2 linked regions of the Terriglobus roseus genome follow. The protein of the gene in region 1 interacts with the protein of each later gene in a pairwise test. Links are inferred from orthologs where the notes say so. Each region holds a gene or a part of one and is shown on either strand. Other genes may lie near its edges.

Region 1 (10,345 bases):
ACGTAACGCGGCTGAATCGGCGGAACATAGCCCTGTTCGGTCGCGGAACGGGCCTGACCGGGTTCCAGAAGGCGCTCACGACGCTCCAGGCCATCCTGCTTCGGCTCCTTGAAGCCAGTGGCAATGACGGTGATCTTGATCTCATCACCCATCTTTTCGTCCTGCACAGCACCAAAGATAATGTTGGCGTCTTCGTGTGCAGCATCCTGGATAAGCACAGCCGCATCATTGACTTCGCTCAGCTTCAGGGACGACGAGCCGGTGATATTGATCAGGATGCCGCGTGCGCCGTCGATCGCGCCAGCTTCCAGCAAAGGCGATGCCATGGCAGCCTGGGCAGCCTCGCGCGCGCGGTTGTCGCCGCTGCGAACACCGGTGGCCATCACTGCATAGCCCATGCCCGCCATCGTTGTCTTCACGTCAGCAAAGTCGCGGTTGATGATGCCGGGAATGGTGATGATGTCGGAAATACCCTGCACGCCCTGACGAAGCACATCGTCCGCAATGCGGAACGACTCAAAGAAGCCAGCATCCTTCGCCACTGCCAGCAGCTTCTCGTTCGGAATCACAATGACCGTATCGACGGCCTCAAGCAACTCTTGCAAACCGCGCTCCGCCTGCATCATGCGGCGCTTGCCTTCAAAGGAGAACGGCCGCGTAACCACGGCAACCGTCAGCGCGCCCATTTCGCTGGCCAGCGATGCAATAACCGGAGCCGCGCCGGTGCCGGTTCCTCCACCAAGTCCGGTGGTGACGAACACCATGTCTGCGCCTTCCAGCGCTTCAATGATCTTGTCGGAATCTTCCAGTGCTGCACGACGCCCCACGTCAGGGTTTGCACCCGCGCCCAGCCCGCTGGTCAGCTTCACGCCAAGCTGCAGCTTTACCGGAGCCATGGAGGTTTTCAGCGCCTGAACATCCGTGTTCGCTGCGATGAACTCCACGCCTTCCACGCCTGCTGCGATCATGCGATTCACAGCGTTATTACCGCCGCCACCTACACCGATGACCTTGATGCGCGCGCCGCGCTGCATGTCGTCGTGGTAGTGGATTCGCAGATCTTCATCGGGCATCATGGTGGGGCTCCTTCATTCCGGCAGGGGGAAAAACACAATCGCAAATGCGAAACAGCTTTGCGCATTTGCACAATGCGCTTTCTGTGATTCTGTCACGTTGCACTGTGCGGACGCTCGTGCAAAACCCCGCCGAATCTCGCGCAGAGTTCCATACTTGATTCCTCCCCTGCAATTTCTCAAAACCCCGGCCTCTCGAAGAGGCGCTTACAGGTAAGAGAACCCGAAAGTTTCGCGGAATGCACTCATCCATGTACAGTGCGCAGTGAACACTTTCTGGCAATTTTTCGGAGGCGTATGCAGATCAATGCGCAGGTAATACGCGCAACAGCAGTGGCCGGTCTCGGCGGCTTGCTCTTTGGCTTTGACACAGTAGTTGTTTCAGGCACCAACGCCTCTTTGACAGCGCTTTATAACCTGTCTCCCAGCGGACTTGGTTTCACCGTAGCCTCCGCACTCATCGGCACTGTGATTGGTGCGTTGACCGCCGGCATTCCGGGCCAAAAGCTTGGGCGTCGCGACAGCCTCCGCATCATGGCTGCGCTGTACTTCATCGCGGCATTGGGCTGCGCCTTTGCGTGGAGCTGGCCGTCACTCATCGTCTTCCGTGTTCTCAGCGGCCTGGCCATCGGCGGTTCCAGCGTGCTGGGTCCCATGTACATCTCTGAGCTTTCACCAGCGCAATACCGCGGACGTCTGGTGGGCTTCTTCCAGGTCAACATTGTTGTGGGCGTTCTCATCGCCTATCTGTCGAACTACGTCATTGGCCTTCAGCACCTCGGTTCAACCGAGTGGCGCTGGCAGCTTGGCGTTGCAGCAATTCCCGCAGCGTTATTCGTTGTTGCGCTATTCGGCATTCCCCGCAGCCCGCGTTGGCTGGCCATGATGGGACGCCGTGAAGAAGCACTGAAAGTGCTGAACCTCATCGGCGATCCTGACCCGCAAAAGCGTTTGGATCGCATTGAAAAAGAGATCAACGAAGAGCGCGCCGTGGCTCACATGCCGCTGTTCCGCAAGGCACATGCACGCGGCATCTTTGTTGCGGTAACAGTGGGTGCGTTCACCCAGTTCTCCGGCATCAACGCCATCCTCTATTACCTGAGCGACATCTTCCGTCTCGGCGGAGCTACCAGCATCTCCAGTGCAGGCCAGTCTGTCGCAGTAGGCGCAACGAATCTGGTAGCAACGCTGATTGCCATGTCGCTGATCGACAAGATCGGCCGCAAGAAGCTGCTGCTCACTGGCACATTCGGCCTCGTCATCTGTCTCTTCCTGGTGGGCCTGGTCTTCCACATGGATGCGCATAAGACCCTGTTGGTCTGGCTGCTCATGGCATACATCGCATGCTTCGCTTTCTCGCAGGGCGCAGTGGTGTGGGTCTACATCAGCGAAGTCTTCCCCACCGCGGTTCGCGCAAAGGGACAAGCATTGGGAAGCTCATCGCACTGGATTTTCAACGCGATCATCTCGTACGCATTCCCAGTCATGCTGCGCCGCTCCAGCGCTGCAACCTTCTGGTTCTTCTCAGCCATGATGGTGCTGGATCTGGTGCTCGTGAGCACGCTGTATCCCGAGACAAGCAACGTATCCCTGGAAGATATTTCGGCGCATCTCAGCCACTAAAAGTGTGTATGGCAACGAAGAAGGCCCGGCAAATGCCGGGCCTTCTTGTGTTCTCAGGTTCGCTGAGTCCTAGCGGTTACGCTGCGTGTGAAACACGATACCAACACTCACTGACTCAACCGTGTTTGACTTCACGCCGCCCATGCCAATGTTCTGTCCAATGCCCACTTCGGGCAGACGAACGGCCATGATCGGCAGCAGGTTGATGTCGAGTCCGCCCACAACGCGATAAGCGAAGAAGTTGTCGATGCGATCACGCCGATTCCATCCAAAGAGCACTTCGCCGTACGGCGTCAGAAAGCCCTTATCCGCGGAGAAGCTGGCACGAACGCCGCCCAGCGCGCTGTCCATGCGGAACGCATTCTGACCCGACAGAACGTACGAGGCGGACTTGTTGCTCTTGTAAATGTCGCCGCGCACGTCGACACCCAACAGCGCCGGTCCCATCTGCTTCCACTGGTAGTACGCGCCACCACCGCCGCCAATCGCGCGATCAACGCCATCGTTATACGAGCAGGGAAGAGGAGCGTCCTTGCAGGCCACGCCCGCCGCGCGTTCCACGTTGATGGTGCCGTAGATGCCCAACTGGGCATTTGCATGAACCGTGACGAGAGGCAGCGCAGCTGCCGCCAGAACCAGATGCAGGAACTTCAACTTCATATGTTAATGAGTTTACCTGCATGGCAGCAGGAACCGGGGAGTCCTTTAGAAGCTACCTGCAAATAGCGATTTCAGCTTCTGTTTCAGGCCCATCTCTTCGCTGGCGCGGCGCACCTGGGTGCGATGGGTGTAAAGCAGCATTCCGATGGCAGTGGCGAACTCCGGTCCCGCCAGCTCCTGCGGCATACGCGACAGCGGCACTGGCGATCCAATACGCGCAGGCGTACGCAACAGGCTCTCCGCCACATCCAGCAAACCAGCCAGTTTTGCGCCTCCGCCAGTCAGCACGGCGCCTGTGCCCAGCGCTTCCAGAACTCCGCCCTGACGCAGATTGTCACGCAGCATGGTGAACAGCTCACGCGCACGCGGCTCCAGAATCTCTGCCAGAAAACGCTGCCGGACGAGCCGTGGCGCCGTCGATCCACCCGTAGACAGGTTGCCGCCCACTTCGATCTCGTTCAACGAAGGCACGCTGGTCACCACGCAGTTGCCATACATCAGCTTCAACTGCTCGGCCTCTTCCGTGCTCACATGCAGCCCCACGGCAAGATCATTCGTAAAGTGATCGCCACCAATCGGCAACACGGCGGTGTGAGCTACCGAACCCTCAAAGAACACAACCAGTTCCGTGGTGCTGGCTCCAATGTCAGCAAGGCAAACACCCAACTCGCGCTCATCGGCACTTAGGACTGATTCAGCGGAAGCAATGCCTTCGTACACCGTGTCCACCACTTCCAGTCCCGCACGATTCGCACACGTCACCACGCTCTGCGCCACGCCACCGCTGCATGTCGAGAGGTGAAGATTCACCTCCAGCTTCGTGCCCACCATGCCAATGGGATCGTGAATACCGGGCTGGTCATCCAGGATGAATTCCTGCGGCAACAGGTGCAGAATCTCGCGGTCTGCGGGCAGCGCAACCGACCGCGCACGATCCACCGCGGCGCGTACTTCTTCACGCGTAATCTCGCGCATACGGCTACCCATGGAGATACCGCCGCGTGAATTGATGCCTTTCACGTGCGTGCCGCCAATGCCCACAACGGCCGTTTCAATACCGATGCGCGTCATGCGTTCCGCAGTCAGAGCCGCGCGATTGATAGCGTCGGCCGCAGGGCCAAGCTCCGCAATCAGTCCCTTGCGCATGCCTTTGGAGCGTTCAATCCCGTGGCCGCGATAACGCAGCACGCCGTCCTGCAACTCCGCCACCAGCACGCAACTCTTCTGGCTACCGGCGTCCAATACGGTGATCAGATTGTCGTTCTTCTCTTTCACAGAACGCCACGACTCCTTCGTGCATGATACTGCGGTGTTGCAGCCCCTTTTGGCTTTTGCTGAAGGGGGTATCCATCCTGACGACTACTCAGCCTTTGCCGTTGCCTTCGCAGCGCTGCGGGCTTTCTCTCGCTTCGCCATCCAGGCCTTAATCGCTTCCACACGCTTACGCGTCGCGGCTTCCTTCTCCTGCGCTTTGGTCGATGGCTTGTGCGCCGCAGGCGCCGTTGGTCGTGCAGGCGTGTTCACCACTACCGTTTTCGCCGCAGGAGCAGGAGCCTTCACCGGAACACTTACCTTCGCCACAGGCGCAGGCGTCTTCACAGGTGCGTTGACCTTCGCCACCTGCACCGGTGCACTCTTCTGCGAGGGCGCAGGATTCTGTGCAACGGTAGCGTCAGCAGCCGCAGGCCCACTGACCACGGTGGAATCCTTGGCCGGCATCTGCAGCACCACTTGCCGTTCGTAGCGCATATCCACACCGCTCAAACGCGGATACGTAGTGTGCCACTCGGGAATGTGTTCCTGAAACTTATGGAAGCGCTTCAGGAAGTCCTGCGTGCCAAAGTGCACCATCACGTCCTGATTGCTATACGGAATCAGCGCCTTCACATCCTCAGGGTCGGACAGGTCCACTTCGCTCAGTTGCGACGATGTATTCTTGCCATCCGAATCCAGATCCTTCAAAAACGCGGCAAAAAGCTGCATCTTCTGCTGACGCGACGTCGCTGCATCGGCGCCTTTGATCCCCGTGATCACGGGGAAGGTGTAACGTGCATTGCCCGGAGCATCCGGCGGAATATCCAGAACCACGCCGCTGGCATCAATCAGGCCAATGTCTCCGCCCTGCCGCAAATACGCCACAGGAACACGCTCCGTCACATGCACACGCAGACGATTCGGCAGCAGCCGCATCACCGTGGCGTGTTCCACCCAGGGCATCTGTTCCAGTTGCGCACGTCGCTCCTGCAAGGGAACGTGGAAGATATTGCGATCCACATCCTCACCAAAAACACTGAGCATCTGCGCGCGTGAAAGATGACTGTTGCCATCCAATTCCATCTGCTGCGACGAAGTAATGCGGAAGGTATCGCTCGTCGTCATGTAGCGCATCGCGGTGTAGCAGCCCGCGGCTACAGCAACCAGCGACAGGCCAACAGACACGCCCGCGATAATCCATCCATTACGAGTCTTGGGGATCAGGCCACGGCGAATACGACGATTACGTCCACTGGCGCGCAGGAACGCTTCCGTATCGGCGTCTTCCGTGAAGTCGTCTACCATCTCACGACGCGGACGCACCGATTCGACCGCTGGGCGGCGGAAGGGAACTGGCCCGGGACGCGACGCCACATCGTCCTCGTCATCGAGGACTGCAGCGACTGCGCCGCCATTCTTTTGAAGCTTCCGCATGCCTGAGCAGGGCCGCGGAGAATCGCCTGCGGCCATCTTACAGTGCTGTGATGCGGCATCCGCACGGAAACAATGGCCAGCCGGAACCTAACTGGGCAATCCCTCTGCGAGCGGTGGCTGCGACCAAATACAATTCCGCCCATGCGACTTTCCTTTGCTGCGCCGTTGTGTGTCCTGGCCTCTCTTCTTCCTGCTGCTGGATTTGCTCAGAAAGACTCAGACTGGGTGGGCACCTGGACCAGCGCAGCCATGCCGCTCACGCAGCCTTCTGACAAGGCCAAGCTGCCGTTGGGATACGACGATGTGGCCGTGCGGCAGGTTGTGCACATCAGCCAGGGGGGCAAGCGTCTCCGCGTCGCGTTCACCAACGAGTTCGGCACCACCCCGCTGCATATCCGCGCAGCGCACGTTGCATTCCTGGCCGCTGGATCAAGAATCCTTCCGGCGACCGACAAGGCACTCACCTTCGATGGCAGCCCTGAAATCACCATCGCTCCCGGCCAATTCGCCTACTCCGACGCGGTGGTCGAGTCAGTGCCCATTTTCTCCGATGTCGTGATCACGACATCCATTCCGGCGCAGACCATGCCCACCATCACGTACCACGCTCTCGGAATGACCACCACCTGGTTCGCCCCCGGCGGCGACGTGGCAGCGCAGGAGTTTGAGACACCTGCGGCCGTCCCTCCCGGCATTCAGCCTCCTGATGTGTCGGCGCCAGTGCGCAGTCTCTCGCGCAGCGAATCGCCGGTGCAGGAGCCCATCGTGAAGCCCCAGCCCGGAGCAGACACCAAAACCGCTGCGGCTCCCGGCGTCATCAAGACCAGCTCGTGGTACTTCCTCAAGAACGTTGAGGTGAATAAGGAAGGCCACTCTGCTGCGATCGTCACCATCGGCGATTCCATCACCGACGGCGCGCGCTCCACTCCAGATACCAATCGTCGCTGGCCCGATCAGTTAGCTCCGCTGCTCGCAGCGAATAAGAAGACCAAGCGACTTGGCATTCTCAACGTCGGCATCAGTGGCAACCGCGTGCTCAAGTTTGGCGCAGGCCCAAGCGCGCTGGATCGCTTTGATCGCGACGTCGTAAAGCAGCCGGGTGCAAAGTATGTAGTGCTCCTCGACGGCATCAATGACATCGGCAACATGCACCGCGCACCAGTGGATGCGATTACTGAAAAGGAAATGCTCGACGCGTACACGACGCTGGCGAACAAGGCGCATGCTGCAGGCCTGAAGATCATTGCCGCGACCATGACGCCGTATCAAGGCGCGAAGTATTACAGCGAAGACGGTGAACAAATCCGCGAACACCTGAACACATTCTTCCGCACCAGCAAGCTGTTTGACGGTGTGATCGACTTCGACAAGATCATTGCTGATCCGCAACATCCGCTGCAGTTCAACCCGAAGTACGATTCAGGCGATCACCTGCATCCTTCTGACGCAGGCTACACAGCCATGGCAGCTGGGATTGATCTGAAGCTGTTCCGCAAGTAGTTACTTCTTGGCCAGCTTAATGGTCTGGTGCAGAGTCTTGTAGCAGGGAATCGCGTCTGCGGCATGCGTGTTCAGCGTGTCGCGGACGCTGCCGTCATATAGCACGGAGTCTCCCGGGCGCAGGTAGATATCCGAGGCATGGGCATCGCACTCTGGTTCGCGCGTCACTTCCATCTCGAACACCTGCTGGCTACGGAGCAGGTCCGGACGAATAGGCAGCCCAAATCCTGGGTACTGGTCTATCAGCTTCACAAACTGGTGTTCGTTGTCTTTGGTGCTGACATCCGCCAGGTAGATTTCCTGATTACCCGCAAAACTCTGGTGTGACGAACTGCTCACAGCCAGAATCCGAACGTGCGCCTTCATCGGCTTCGACTGGTTTGTGAATGGCGTGGGCGCGGAAGCGGCGAGCGTGGTGGCGACCCCAAGCAGCACAGGTAATACGGTCCATCGCATTGGGTTTCGGTTCACATTCGCCTCCAAGACCGAAGTTTACTCCACCCGATTGAGTTTCGGCAGAGGCGCCAGGTTCGTCGGATAGCGAACAGATACACCCTGTTCATTTCTGTTCGGTATGCTTGCGATGGATGTACCGGTTGCGGCATCTATATCGCAACCAATGCCTCATTCTCTTGCCAGAGACATCCTCCTACCGCTGGCCTCAAATGCGGCAAAATCCTCTTCCTTCTAACCGGATCACAAGGAGATATGAACGTCATGGACACGCTCAAAATGCAGGACGGAGTCAGCATTTTTTTCAAGGACTGGGGTCCGAAGGACGCACAGCCCATCGTCTTCCATCACGGATGGCCTCTCAGCGCAGACGACTGGGATACGCAGATGCTCTACTTCCTCGATAAGGGATTTCGCGTCATCGCGCATGATCGCCGCGGCCACGGTCGTTCCACGCAGACATGGGACGGTAACGACATGGACACTTACGCTGCAGACATGATCGCCCTCGCCGACGCCCTCGACTTGAAGAATGCCGTGCACATCGGTCATTCCACCGGCGGTGGTGAAGTTGCTCGATACGTAGCGCGTTCCAAGCCCGGCCGCGTTGCCAAGGCTGTTCTCGTCAGCGCGGTGCCGCCCATCATGGTTAAGTCAGACAGCAACCCTGGCGGCCTGCCGATCGAAGTCTTCGACGGTCTCCGCGCTGCACTTGCCGCCAACCGCGCACAGTTCTACGTGGATCTACCTTCCGGTCCCTTCTATGGCTTCAACCGCGAAGGTGTGAAGACGATTGACGGTGTGGTGCACAACTGGTGGCGTCAGGGCATGATGGGCAGCGCCAAGGCTCATTACGACTGCATCAAGACCTTCTCTGAAACCGACTTCACGGAAGACCTGAAGGCCATCACCGTTCCCGTACTCGTTTTGCACGGCACAGATGACCAGATCGTTCCGTACAAGGACGCCGGCCCGCTTTCCGCAAAGCTGCTGCAAAACAGCACGCTGAAGCTTTACGACGGATACCCGCACGGCATGTTGACCGTGCACGCGGACGTCCTCAACCCGGACCTGCTGGCATTCATCAAGAGCTAACGCGAATATCGGCCGCAAAAGGGCTTCGTACTCAAATGACGCGTACGAAGCCCGCCCACAAATCGGGTACGATAGTAGTGTTCCCGAAGGAGATCTCCATGAGCGACCACCATCACGAAGAACTGTCCCTACCGGACCGCCTCTGGCAGCCGTTTGTTATCAGCCTCGGCGTTGTGGGCGTTCTTTGCCTCATCTTCTTTCATCCTGTCATCCGCTAATACGGACAAGGATCTTGAAACAGCAAAAAGCCCCGGCATCCGGGGCTTTCGCATGTCTGTAGCAATTTTCTTTACTGCACCTTGCCCAGCGGTCGTAACCGCGTCAGCTCCAGCGCACAAGCCACGGCCGTTCTCGCCGTCAGCTTGAGGTTGTCCGCAGCCAGCCACACCGCATAGCGATTGCCATCTCCCTTTACCTGCGCCAGCACCTGCCCCTGTCCAGCCGACGAAAGATTGCTCGGCGGATCACCCTCTTCGCCCACCAGGTCCATCGACTCGGAAGCGATCGCCGCGCTCACCGCTTCCAGCGTGACCGGCTGCGCAAACTCCAAAAACAGCGAAATCGAAAACCCATGGAACACCGGAGCCTGCAACCACTGCAACACGGGCAGGGAAGCATTCGGCAGCAACGACTTCAATTCGCGCACCACGCGGTCTTCCGTCTTCGCCAGCGGATTCTTCGCGGCCTCGCCCAGCGCGGGCAGCAGGTTAAACGCCACCTGCGTATCAAACTCCTCTGTCGGTGCCGACTGGAAGTTCAACAGATTAATGCTCTGCTGTTGCAACTCATCCAGAGCCGTGCGGCCATTCTCGCTGGCAGGCTGCAAGACTGTCGCATACGTGGCCTTCACCGTTCCCACACGTCCCGCCTGGGTCAACGCCAGTGCCAACATCGTCGTCACCGGATGCGCCACACGCACCTGTGCCGCTTCCAGATCCAGCGGAGCAGCATCGGGCAACAGCGGCAACCGCACCGGCGCTTCAACATCAGTGCCAGTCGCGTCGACCACAGCCGCACCCATCGCGCGCGCCGTACCGGCATACTCACGCAGCATCTTCGCATCCGCAAAGATCGCCACGTCCACGTTCTCCAGCGCAGCAGGTTCCATCGTCTGCAGAAACGCGGCTTCATCGCCCATCGATTCCAGCGTGCCGCTTGCCTCTTCGTTATCCAGCAGGATCGTCACAGCAGAAGCCAGCGGGCTCTCAACGATCTCGTCGCCAATTTCCTTGCCCAACAGCGACCCTGCGCCT
Region 2 (10,391 bases), 4.4 Mb from region 1 along the record:
CCATCGCACAGCGCGCGCCACGGAGTTGCTGTAGACCATCAGTGTTGCCATCAAAAACAGTGGCAGGTTCACCTGGCGGCAGGCCAGCCAGAACGCATGCCAATCAAACTGCGATTGGTGAATTTTCCAAAGAAGAAATGCTGCAAGGAGGACGACGATCGTCCAGATAGCGATGCGGCGTTTGTTCATGCTTTAGCGAACCACCGTGGCGGAAACTGCGCGTGCCTGTTCCGCAACACGGCGATTAAATTCCCGGATCACGCGCGCCACATACGCCCGCGTTTCACGGTAAGGCGGGATGCCATGATAACGATCCACCGCGCCCGGGCCTGCGTTGTAAGCAGCCAGCGCCAGTGCAAGGTTGTCGTGGTATCGAGTCAATAGCTGATCCAGATAGGCGCTGCCACCGTTGACGTTCGATGCGGGGTCAAAGCTGTCCTTCACGTTCAGTTGGTTCGCCGTTCCCGGCATCAACTGCATCAGACCGCGTGCTCCCGTGCGTGATACAGCCTTGGTGTTGCCACCGCTCTCGGCCTGAACGACGGACGCCAGCAGAGCCACGTTCACGTTGTGGCGAGCGCCGGAGTCGGCAAGGATGATGGCGGTCCCGGCGGGCTCGTGGGCCTCGGCCTTTACAGGCGCAGGGACATCTGGTGCCGCCTCTACTGAGGTGATGGAGGACGCCGCAACATCCATGAAATTGTCCGCGCGAAGATACAGCCGGGTGATGTCTGTGGAGAGGGCCTCATGGCGTTCGCAGGTGATGCTGAACCCATTGCGCAGCGTTACCACCTCCGCGGCGTGGGCGGCAGCCACACACATACCCGGTAGCAAAAGAAGCGCTGCAATCCTTCTGACGGAGAGGGAGGCCATCCCCACCAGAGTAGCATCCGGGGTTCTGCCGATTGGGTCAGCGGGCGGCATGATCAGCCGCAAAGCAATGGGCGATGGCCTCGGCCACGCCATCTTCGTGATGGTGCCGCGTGACCGTCCAATTACGCTCTTCCGCCAGCAGCCGCAGATCATCGGGTGCATTGCCCATCAACATCGGCCATTGCGCCTGCTCCAGCATGGTCAGGTCGTTCCAGTTGTCGCCAATGGCCATCAGGTCGCTCGCCGTAAGTCCTTCTTCGCGCAGCAGATGTGCCAATCCCGCACCCTTCGAGCAGCCCTGAGGCAGGATGTCCAGAATGCAGAGATCACGCAGCGGATAGACCGTCCGCGTTAGCGACAGACGGCCTTCGTGCGCAGCATCCAGATGCCGGAAAGCCATTTCCATGCGTTCCATGCCACCGCACAGCATGGCCTGAATCGCAGGGAACTGAGCTGTACGAAAGGCAGATTCAATGGGCGTAAAACGACGGATGTCTGCTGCGTTGGCCACCATCCATTTCTCAATGCTGGCGTGCAGATCGTCGACTTCCTCCAGCACCAGTGCGCCACCAGCTTCGTTGCCATGCGGGTCCATGGTGTCAAAGGTGAAGACGAGGCAGTTGCGATAATCCGTGACTGTTTCGCAGAGCCACAGTGCCGTTTCTGCTGGCATTTCCTCGCGAAAGAGCAGACGACCATCCATGGTGCGGGCCACGGCTCCGTTCGAACTGAGCACGATGTCGTGGGGCTGGAAGTTGCCAGTCTGCAGCACCTTCATGGCGTAGCTATGGCGGCGTCCCGTGGCGATCACGATACGCGCACCGGCGCGGCGTGCACGATCTAGCGCGAGCTGATTGCCTGGCGACACCGTGCCGCCGGGATGAACCAGCGTGCCATCCATGTCGATGGCAATCATCTTCGGTGTATCGCTCACACAGACTCCATCTGGATGGCTTCGCTGGCGACTTCTCCACGTGTCGAAAGCACCACAGCCGCGCCCACAATCAGCGATCCACCGAGCCATGCAATCAGACCCAGATGTTCATGCAGCAGGCACACTCCCAGCACCGATCCAATGACCGGCTCTAGGTTAATAAAGATGCCGCCCTGCGATGCGGGTACCTGCGTCATACCCCAATTCCACAGCAGGTTGGTTGCAGCGGTGCAAAGAACACCACTGGCTGCAAGTGCCAACCACGCTTTCATGGAGACTCCATGTACTGGCGGTATCCCATACTGCAGTGGCACCCAGATGAGCAGCATGATCGTCCCCAACACCAGGCTGCGCGCGCTGACCTCTAGCGCGCTATGGCGAAGAAGAAGCTTCTTGTTGCCCAGCAGCCACACCAGTGCAATCACCACAGAGAGAACAATCAGCGAATCGCCCAGCAGTGAGGATGTTCCGCTTGCGTCGTGACCGCCCAACGCGATCATGCAAGCGCCCGTGGTCGAGGCGATCAGGGCAGTCCATCCCACGGCATCCAGCCGCTCTTTCAGGAAGATGGCTGCGGCTGCGGCCAGAATGACGGGCAGCGTGCCGATCATGAGCGCGGCATGCGAAAGAGAAGTGATCGAAAGTCCCTTAAACTGCACCAGAAATTGCAGCGGCACTCCGAAAAATGCGGCGATGAGCAGCAGCCGCCATTCGGATGCGGTCCATCGTTCGCCACGGCCTTTTACCAGCGGCAGGATGGGAAGTGCTGCAAAGAGAAAGCGATACAGCACCATGTGGCCCACGCTGACCTCGCGCAGGGCGATCTTGCCAAAGAAGAATCCTGTGCCCCAGAGCGCCCCCGCCGAGGCGCAAGCCAGAAATCCAAGCGGACGGGAAGTGGTAGAGGAGGGCATCTTTCCACTGTCGCACAGGATGGCGCGAAGCATGATGAGCAGGTTGTTGAAGGCTCGCGTTACCATAGGATTCTCAACCCGGACCACTGCAATGCCTGCCTCGTTCCGCCACCGCTTGTTTGTGCTCGCGCTGTTGTTGCCGAGTCATGCCTTTGCAGCTGCAGTAAATGATGATCCTGCAACGAAACCCGCCGTTCCTGCGATTCAACTGCCCCTGGAGCCATTCGGCTATCGGCCGATGACCTCTGGGATGGGCCTCCGTGCCGGGTACACCAGCGCCACGGTGCACTTCATTGATGCTGACCATCTTCTACTGACCTACACCGCGAAGAAGCTGATAAAGCGCATGCCAGATCAGCGCGAGACAGACGACGACCACTTTGTACGCGCGTTGGTCATCAGCCTGCCCGATGGCAAAGTACAGCGCGAGGCAGAGTGGCGGATGCATGATCGCTCTCCCTATCTGTGGGCGCTTGGGAGCGGTCGCTTCCTATTGCGCATCCGCAACAATCTCTACTCGCTCGATCCCATGGGCAGCTACGACCCATTGCATTTGGGCCAGCGGCTACTGATTGAAAACGAAGACGATCTTGAGGCTCTGCAATTCAGCCCGCAGCACGACCTGATGCTGCTTGAGACCACGCCCGCACGCAAAATTGGTGATGATCCAACAGATCAAAAGGAACGTCCCGTTTCTGTCTTCTTCTATGGTGTGGCCTTGCAGCCGGACGGTTCTGTTCGCCTAAGCAACCGGGGCCATGCTGAGTCCAAGAGTGCTTTCACGCTCTCCTTCACCTCGATGGGAGTTCTGGAGACGGTACACGAGGATCGCACCCACTGGGGTTTCGACTTTCACGGTTACAACGGCGCCAAGATGGAATTGGGAGGCTTCACCTCCACCTGTCGCCCCATCAGTATGTTCATCTCCGACGCAGAGTTTTTCGCCTTTGGCTGCCGCGGCGGTGAAGAACACAAACTGATGGGTGGGTTCAACCTGCTGGCCGAAGCGAAGTGGGTCTTCACGACGGACGATGAGCCGTTGTGGCTCGCCGTAGATAACTCCCCGGCAACGGGGCGATTCGCTGTGCGGAACACGCTCACGTCAGTCAGTACCCAGGGCACCGGATTAGCTGACTCAACCGACGTGCGGGCGGAAGAGATTCGCGTCTATGGCAATCGCGAAGGTGACGAGCTGTTGCGGGTCAACGCGACACCTGTGCAACGCCCAGCAGGCAATTTCGCGTTATCGCCAGACGGTATGCGGCTGGCTGTCTTCCAGGGAACGCAGCTTTCCATCTTTAACCTGCCGGAACTCAAGCCTGCAGAACGTTCTCTGCACAACAAGGAACAGGGAGCGCTGGCGCCGTTGCGGCCGGCTGCAACCCTCGGCGTCATCTCCACACTTGCTGGTAGCAGTGACAACCGAACGCCGTAATCGCTTTTACAGCACAGTGTCCATGCGTGTGCGGTCCAGCAGCAGGAAGATCGGTATCGCGACGGCAGAATTGATTGCTGCGCGGATCAGTTCATGTATCCAGCGTGGATGCGCCTCTGCTTGTCCCAGCAGGATGCTTTGAATCAAGTACAGCAGCGCTGATTGCAGCAGGCAGAAGACGAAGTTCATGGCAACGCGGGTCACCATGTTCTCCACGTCGACCTTCAAACCGATCGACGCTGCAGCATATCCCAGAACAGACTTGGCAATACCATTGACGCCGATGAACTGATTGCCCGGCAGGTCCTGTAGCAATCCAATGACAGTGCCAAAGAGCGTGCCCGCAATCGGGTTTCTCCACGCGATGGAGAAGTACAGCACAATAATCAGCGGAAGATCCAGGATCGAAAGCGGCTGCCAAATACGCGGCAGATAAGCGTTCAGAAACAGCGCGCACAAAGGCACTGCCAGCAGCACAGCCGGATGAAAGCTGTGCTCTTCCAACTCGCGACGATTGGTAAAAGGGCGACGGGGCATCTTATGGCTCCTCCGGCGCGTTGGGAGTGCTGGTGCTGCGTTGCGGCGGCGTTGCGAGTTGCGTATTCGGCGCACCCGGCGTCAAGCTTGATGCGGGAGGAGCGGCACCTGGCGAATAACGGTCCGTGTGAATTGCAGGCTGAGGTCTCGGCAGGGTGGGAGCGGGGCTGGTCGCAGCGTTCTCATCCCCATTTTTCTCATCGGCCTTCTTCAGACCCGGCAGTCGGTCCGCGACCACTTCAGCAGCCTTCTTGCCTTCTTCTTGGTCGTCGTCCGTCGCAGTATTCAACTGCTGCGAAACCTCTGTCACCACCAGTACTTCTTCCAGCCGATCGAGATTCGCAGCAGGTTTGATTGCGATGGCCGCATAGGGTTGATGATCTGGGTCAGGCTTCATGTAGATCACGTTGCCTACGGGAAGGCCGCGAGGATACACACGGTCGCCGCCACTGGTGATGAGCGGTTCGCCCGCCTTGATGCGCTCGTCAGGCAGCAGGTTGTTGATCAGAAGAGTGCCTCCGGGGCCACCACGCAGAATGCCGCGGCTACGCGTGTTCAGCAGGATGACTCCCGCACCGGAACTCATGTCGTTCAGCAACAGTACCTGTGACGACATCGCGAACACATCACGCACCTTGCCAACAGCGCCATCGGGTGTAATGACAGCCATGTCCGGACGAATGCCGTCATTGGAGCCTTTATCGATCGTGACGACACGACCCTGATCGCCACCACCAGTGCCGATCACCTGTGCGGCAACAGTCTTGCCAACGTATTGCTGTTTAAACGCAAGCAGTCGTTGCAGTCGCTGGCCTTGACGTGCATCTTCCGCCAGTGATGCTTCACGGACACGAAGCTGATCAATCTGATACTGAAGATCCTTGTCGTGCTGACGGACATGACGAAGGTCAATGTAGCTATGCCATACACCGCGTACACCGCCGCCCATGTGTTTTAGTAGCGATTCAACTGGGGCAATGGTGTAGGCAGGCCATGCCCGCAGGCCGCGCACATGGTGTCCATCTTCTCGTGCAGCGTAGTTCAGGCGCTTCATCTGCGACGCAAGACCGATCACCTGCGCCAGAAGCACAGCCACCAGCACCAGAGCACTCTTGAAGCGGCTGAAGAAGGATTCCATGGGGAGTCTCGAGTCTTAGTTCAATGCTCAGCCCTTCGTTCGTTTTGCGAATGAAGGGCTGAGCCAAGACTGACAACTAAAACTACGAACTAGTCGATGGCCACCTTGCGCAGCAGGCCGAAGTCATTCAACATGCGACCGGTGCCCAGCACCACGGATGCCAGCGGATCGTCCGCAATGGAGACGGGCAAGCCCGTTTCTTCGCGGATACGGCGATCGAGATTCTTGATCAGCGCGCCACCGCCTGTCAGCACAATGCCACGGTCGCTGATGTCCGCGGACAGCTCCGGCGGGGTCCGTTCCAGTGCCACGCGGATGGCATTCATGATGGTGGCAATGGATTCGCTCAGGGCTTCCCGGATTTCCGAGTCGTCGATGGTGATAGTCTTCGGCACGCCCTCAATCAGGTTGCGGCCCTTGATCTCCATGGTCAGCGGCTTGTCCAGCGGGAATGCCGAGCCAATCTCCATCTTGATCATTTCGGCGGTGCGTTCGCCGATCAGGAGGTTGTACTTCCGCTTCAGGAAGTTCATCACGGCTTCGTCCATCTGGTTGCCGGCCATACGGACCGAGCGGGAATAGACGATACCTGCCAGTGAAATGACGGCGATATCCGTGGTGCCGCCGCCAATGTCGACAACCATGTTGCCGCCGGGCTCCGTGATGGGCAGGCCTGCGCCAATTGCAGCCACCATGGCCTGTTCCACGAGGTAAACCTCGGACGCCTTGGCGCGATAGGCGCTGTCTTCCACGGCGCGCTTTTCCACCTGCGTAATCTCAGAAGGCACGCCGATGATGATGCGCGGGTGAACCAGCATCTTGCGGTTATGTGCCTTCTGAATGAAGTAGTTCAACATCTTTTCCGTGTGGCGGAAGTCGGCGATCACGCCGTCTTTCATCGGCCGGATGGCGATGATGTTGCCGGGCGTACGGCCTACCATCTCCTTGGCTTCCTTGCCCACGGCTTCCACTTCGTTCGTCACTTTGTTGACTGCGATGATGGACGGCTCATTGACGACAATGCCTTTACCGCTGGCATAGACCAGCGTGTTTGCGGTTCCCAGGTCGATTGCAAGATCGTTCGAAAACAGCGAAAAAAGCGAGCGCATGGAGCGCTGACGGGAGGTGCGGCCCTGGTATCCGTTTTGAGGCATGGTTGGTGTGTGCTTCCCCAGCAAAAGGCGTTCTACCCATTGTAGCCGCCGGACAGAGGAAAAACGGGGACACCCAATTCCGCGCTGTCATGGAATGGAAAGAAGTATCAGACCATTGCCGCCGAACGGCGTCCCCGCACCCGACTCCAGAGTTTTTGGGGCCAGTTGGGATCCATGCACGGTCGTTCAATCGCTACAAAATACGCGATGCTGGCTATGACGATGGCTGGCAGTAGAAGGAGAAGCTGGATCAGATAATCCGTATAGAAATTGCCCGTAAGCGCAGCGTGCCGGGTAAGTGGGAACAAAGCGGAAATCACGAGCATGTGAAGGAGGTAGATGGAATAGCACATGCCACCCAGCAGGGCGATCCAACGAGTGGAGAGGATTCTCCGGCTAACAGGTCCCATAAACGTGGCGTGGAAACCCGCCACAAGCAATCCGCATAGAACTATCGGCAGAAAGCGGAACTCTGGAAGAAACAGAAATGCTGGCCAGATCAGCAGGCTGCCAAGATCCCAGAAGGGATGGTCTTGAGCAAGCTTCTGTTCTACTCGAAGATCTGCCAGCAGAAATCCTGTGAAGAAATAGCAAAGTTGTGCCGGTAGGAAGAAGCCGTGTGCTGTGGCAGCACTCCATGCAGGAAGAGCGGAACAGAGGATGCAGGCTAGCAGTACCAGACGGCGAGTCGTTGGGCTGCGGATGCAGAAAAGTTTGGCTAGCAGCGGCACCAAAACATAAAACTCAACCTCGACTTCCAGGCTCCATGTCACTAGGTTCAGCGGTGGTGTGCCCTTTGCGAAAAAGTTATGTACGTAGAAAGCGCACATCGCAAATGATCGCCACACCACGTGCGCTGCCATGCGGTGCAGCAGAAGCAGGCTTACAGCGTAGATCAGCAACGAGAGGATATAGGGCGGCTCAAGACGCGTCAGGCGACGAAGGTAGAAACTTCCCAGGCGTACAGGTTTTCCACCATCTACATACTGTCGCAGGAAAGGTTGCGCAAGAATGTAGCCGCTGATCGCAAAGAAAAGCTGGACGCCGCGCCCGAGTTGATACATGACGGCGACAAAGGCTTCATGCCCTGAAGCATGTAAGCCATATAGATGGGCATGCGAGTTCATCTGCGCCAGAATGTGAATCAGCAGCACAGAAGATATGGCTACAAAGCGTAGCCCATCCACTTCTGGAATCCAGCGGCTACTGGTTGTGATTCGTTGAAGGCGCATGAGAAACAGGGAATTTGTTCCGGGTTTCCTGCCTAGTGTAGCAGTGGCGTTCCAGCTAGGCCGGTCTGATCATCATTGATAAAATTTTCTTGAGGATGATGAGGATGATTGTCGGTGTACCCAAGGAAGTTAAAGATCACGAAAGTCGCGTTGGCATTACCCCCGCCGGAGTGCGCGCGCTGGTAGAGGCTGGACACAAAGTGCTGGTGCAGACCGGCGCAGGCGAACTTTCCGCATTCCCCGATGACGAGTATCAAAATGCTGGCGCAGAGATCGTTGGCAGCGCCTATGACACATGGCGGCTGGCGGATATGGTCGTCAAGGTGAAGGAACCCATCGAGAAGGAGTATCAGTACTTCCGTCCGGGTCTAGTTCTGTTCACGTATCTGCATCTTGCGCCGCTCCCCGCTCTGACGGAAGCGTTGATGGAAAAGCAGGTTACCGGCATTGCGTATGAAACCGTGCGCGATCGCGCTGGTTCGCTGCCGTTGTTAACACCCATGAGCGAAGTGGCAGGACGTCTCAGCGTGCAGGTGGGTGCGGAGTATCTGCAGAAGACGAAGGGCGGACGTGGCCTGCTGCTGGGTGGTGTTCCGGGCGTACCTCCGGGCAACGTGGTGATCATCGGCGGCGGCATCGTCGGTATCAACGCGGCGAAGATGGCTCTCGGCCTGGGCGCGAAGGTCACGATTGTGGACCTTAGCCTGAACCGTCTGCGCGATCTGGACGATATCTTCAATGGCCGCGTGTTCACGCTGGCATCGAACAGCTACAACATCGCGAAGGCCTCCTCAGAAGCTGATCTGTTGGTGGGTGGCGTGCTCATCCCAGGTGCCGCTGCGCCGAAGCTGGTAACGGCTGCAATGGTGAAGAAGATGAAGAAGGGCGCAGTCATTGTTGACGTGGCCATCGACCAGGGCGGCAGCATCGAGACGGCAAAGCCCACGACCCACACTGAGCCTGTGTACGAAGTGGACGGCGTGGTGCACTACTGCGTGACGAACATGCCTGCGGCAGTGCCGAACACCTCGACGCTGGCGCTGACGAATGCCACCTTCCCCTATGTGTTGAAGCTGGCCAACGAAGGCGCGGAAGCTGCGATTAAGGCTGATGCAGGCCTCGCGGAAGGCGTGAACACCTACAAGGGAACGCTCACGTACCAGGCCGTCGCAGAATCGCAGAACAAATCCTGGAAGGCAGTCGCCGAACTGCTGTAGTACGAGTATCCGTAGAAGAAGAACCTGTATCACTCCATGTGGCATTGGGGGATGCAGGTTCTTTTCGTATCCATTGGTGTAACGCCTATAATCGCGAACACCGTCACAGGAGGCATGATCATGGGCACAACACGCCAGCGCAAGATTCTGATGATTGTGCTGGGTGTATTCCTTCTCCTCTTGTTTCTCGGTCTGGCTGCGCTGAATGCATTCCGCCTGAGCTTCCTCACGCCAGACACGCCGGGCGGCATCTTCCTCTTCATCGCGGTATCGTTCCTTGCATTTCTGATCTTCCTTGCCATCCTGATCCTGCTCATGCGCAACGTGTTGAAGCTGTACGCGGAGCAGCGCAATCGTGTGCTTGGCGCACGTCTGCGGACCCGCATGTTGCTAGGCGCAGTGCTCTTGAGCCTGCTGCCTGTGGGCTGCATGTACGGCTTCAGCTATCTGCTGATGAACCGTGCTATCGAGCGTTGGTTTGCCCAGCCCTCAGACCACCTGCGGCAGGAATCGCTAGCGGTTTCGCGTGATCTTTCGCGTTACATCGCGGCAAACGCGCGCTCTGAAGCAGAAGAGATTGCCAGCATCATCTCAGAAGCCGGACCCGATGTAACACCAACAACATTGCAACGTGCCTTGCAGAGTCATGAAGTTTCATTACTCGGAGGATTCGCTCAGGTTTACAGCGGCGATGTCGTGGTGTCGCGTTTCCATACGCCATCTGACCCGGCCGTCCTGAGCGTGTGGCAGCAGCCGGATACGCTCCCCATTGAAGACGACGGGCTAAGCTCGCCTTTGCAGAAACGCGATGGTGGCACGGTGAATGCGATGCTGCTGGCAGGCGTTCGGCGCAGCGATGAGCCGATTTTGACAGCGGGTGGTGTTGACTACATCCTTGGCTCGGCGCATACGTCGTCGGGCTTGCTGGTGGTATCCGGTGCGCCGCTGCCGAGTGGT

Evidence for each region.
Region 2: the proteins of ftsA (region 1) and BLT38_RS01810 interact in binary tests that used the Escherichia coli proteins (3 or more experiments, as listed by UniProt). The link is inferred for Terriglobus roseus from one-to-one orthologs.

Annotation. Positions count from the first base shown.
Region 1 is NZ_LT629690.1:4,819,826-4,830,170, forward strand. Bases 2,517-5,458 are described here. They hold ftsA (cell division protein FtsA), read right to left. Parts: upstream 4,632-5,458; coding sequence 3,402-4,631; downstream 2,517-3,401. Other genes in these bases: BLT38_RS20255 (sugar porter family MFS transporter), read left to right, coding at 2,517-2,696; BLT38_RS20260 (hypothetical protein), read right to left, coding at 2,766-3,356; BLT38_RS20270 (cell division protein FtsQ/DivIB), read right to left, coding at 4,716-5,458. In the rest of the region: cell division protein FtsZ, read right to left, coding at 1-1,076; more of BLT38_RS20255, read left to right, coding at 1,371-2,516; more of BLT38_RS20270, read right to left, coding at 5,459-6,044; BLT38_RS20275 (GDSL-type esterase/lipase family protein), read left to right, coding at 6,186-7,544; BLT38_RS20280 (hypothetical protein), read right to left, coding at 7,545-8,015; BLT38_RS20285 (alpha/beta fold hydrolase), read left to right, coding at 8,262-9,092; BLT38_RS20295 (Asd/ArgC dimerization domain-containing protein), read right to left, coding at 9,382-10,345. UniProt on the Escherichia coli protein: Essential cell division protein that assists in the assembly of the Z ring. May serve as the principal membrane anchor for the Z ring.
Region 2 is NZ_LT629690.1:369,657-380,047, forward strand. Bases 4,954-7,941 are described here. They hold BLT38_RS01810 (rod shape-determining protein), read right to left. Parts: upstream 6,986-7,941; coding sequence 5,921-6,985; downstream 4,954-5,920. Other genes in these bases: mreC (rod shape-determining protein MreC), read right to left, coding at 4,954-5,831; BLT38_RS01815 (acyltransferase family protein), read right to left, coding at 7,093-7,941. Also shown: BLT38_RS01775 (lysylphosphatidylglycerol synthase transmembrane domain-containing protein), read right to left, coding at 1-189; BLT38_RS01780 (lytic transglycosylase domain-containing protein), read right to left, coding at 193-924; BLT38_RS01785 (HAD hydrolase family protein), read right to left, coding at 911-1,807; BLT38_RS01790 (DMT family transporter), read right to left, coding at 1,804-2,787; BLT38_RS01795 (hypothetical protein), read left to right, coding at 2,813-4,156; rod shape-determining protein MreD, read right to left, coding at 4,163-4,693; more of mreC, read right to left, coding at 4,695-4,953; more of BLT38_RS01815, read right to left, coding at 7,942-8,217; ald (alanine dehydrogenase), read left to right, coding at 8,322-9,434; BLT38_RS01825 (sensor histidine kinase), read left to right, coding at 9,555-10,391. UniProt on the Escherichia coli protein: Forms membrane-associated dynamic filaments that are essential for cell shape determination. Acts by regulating cell wall synthesis and cell elongation, and thus cell shape.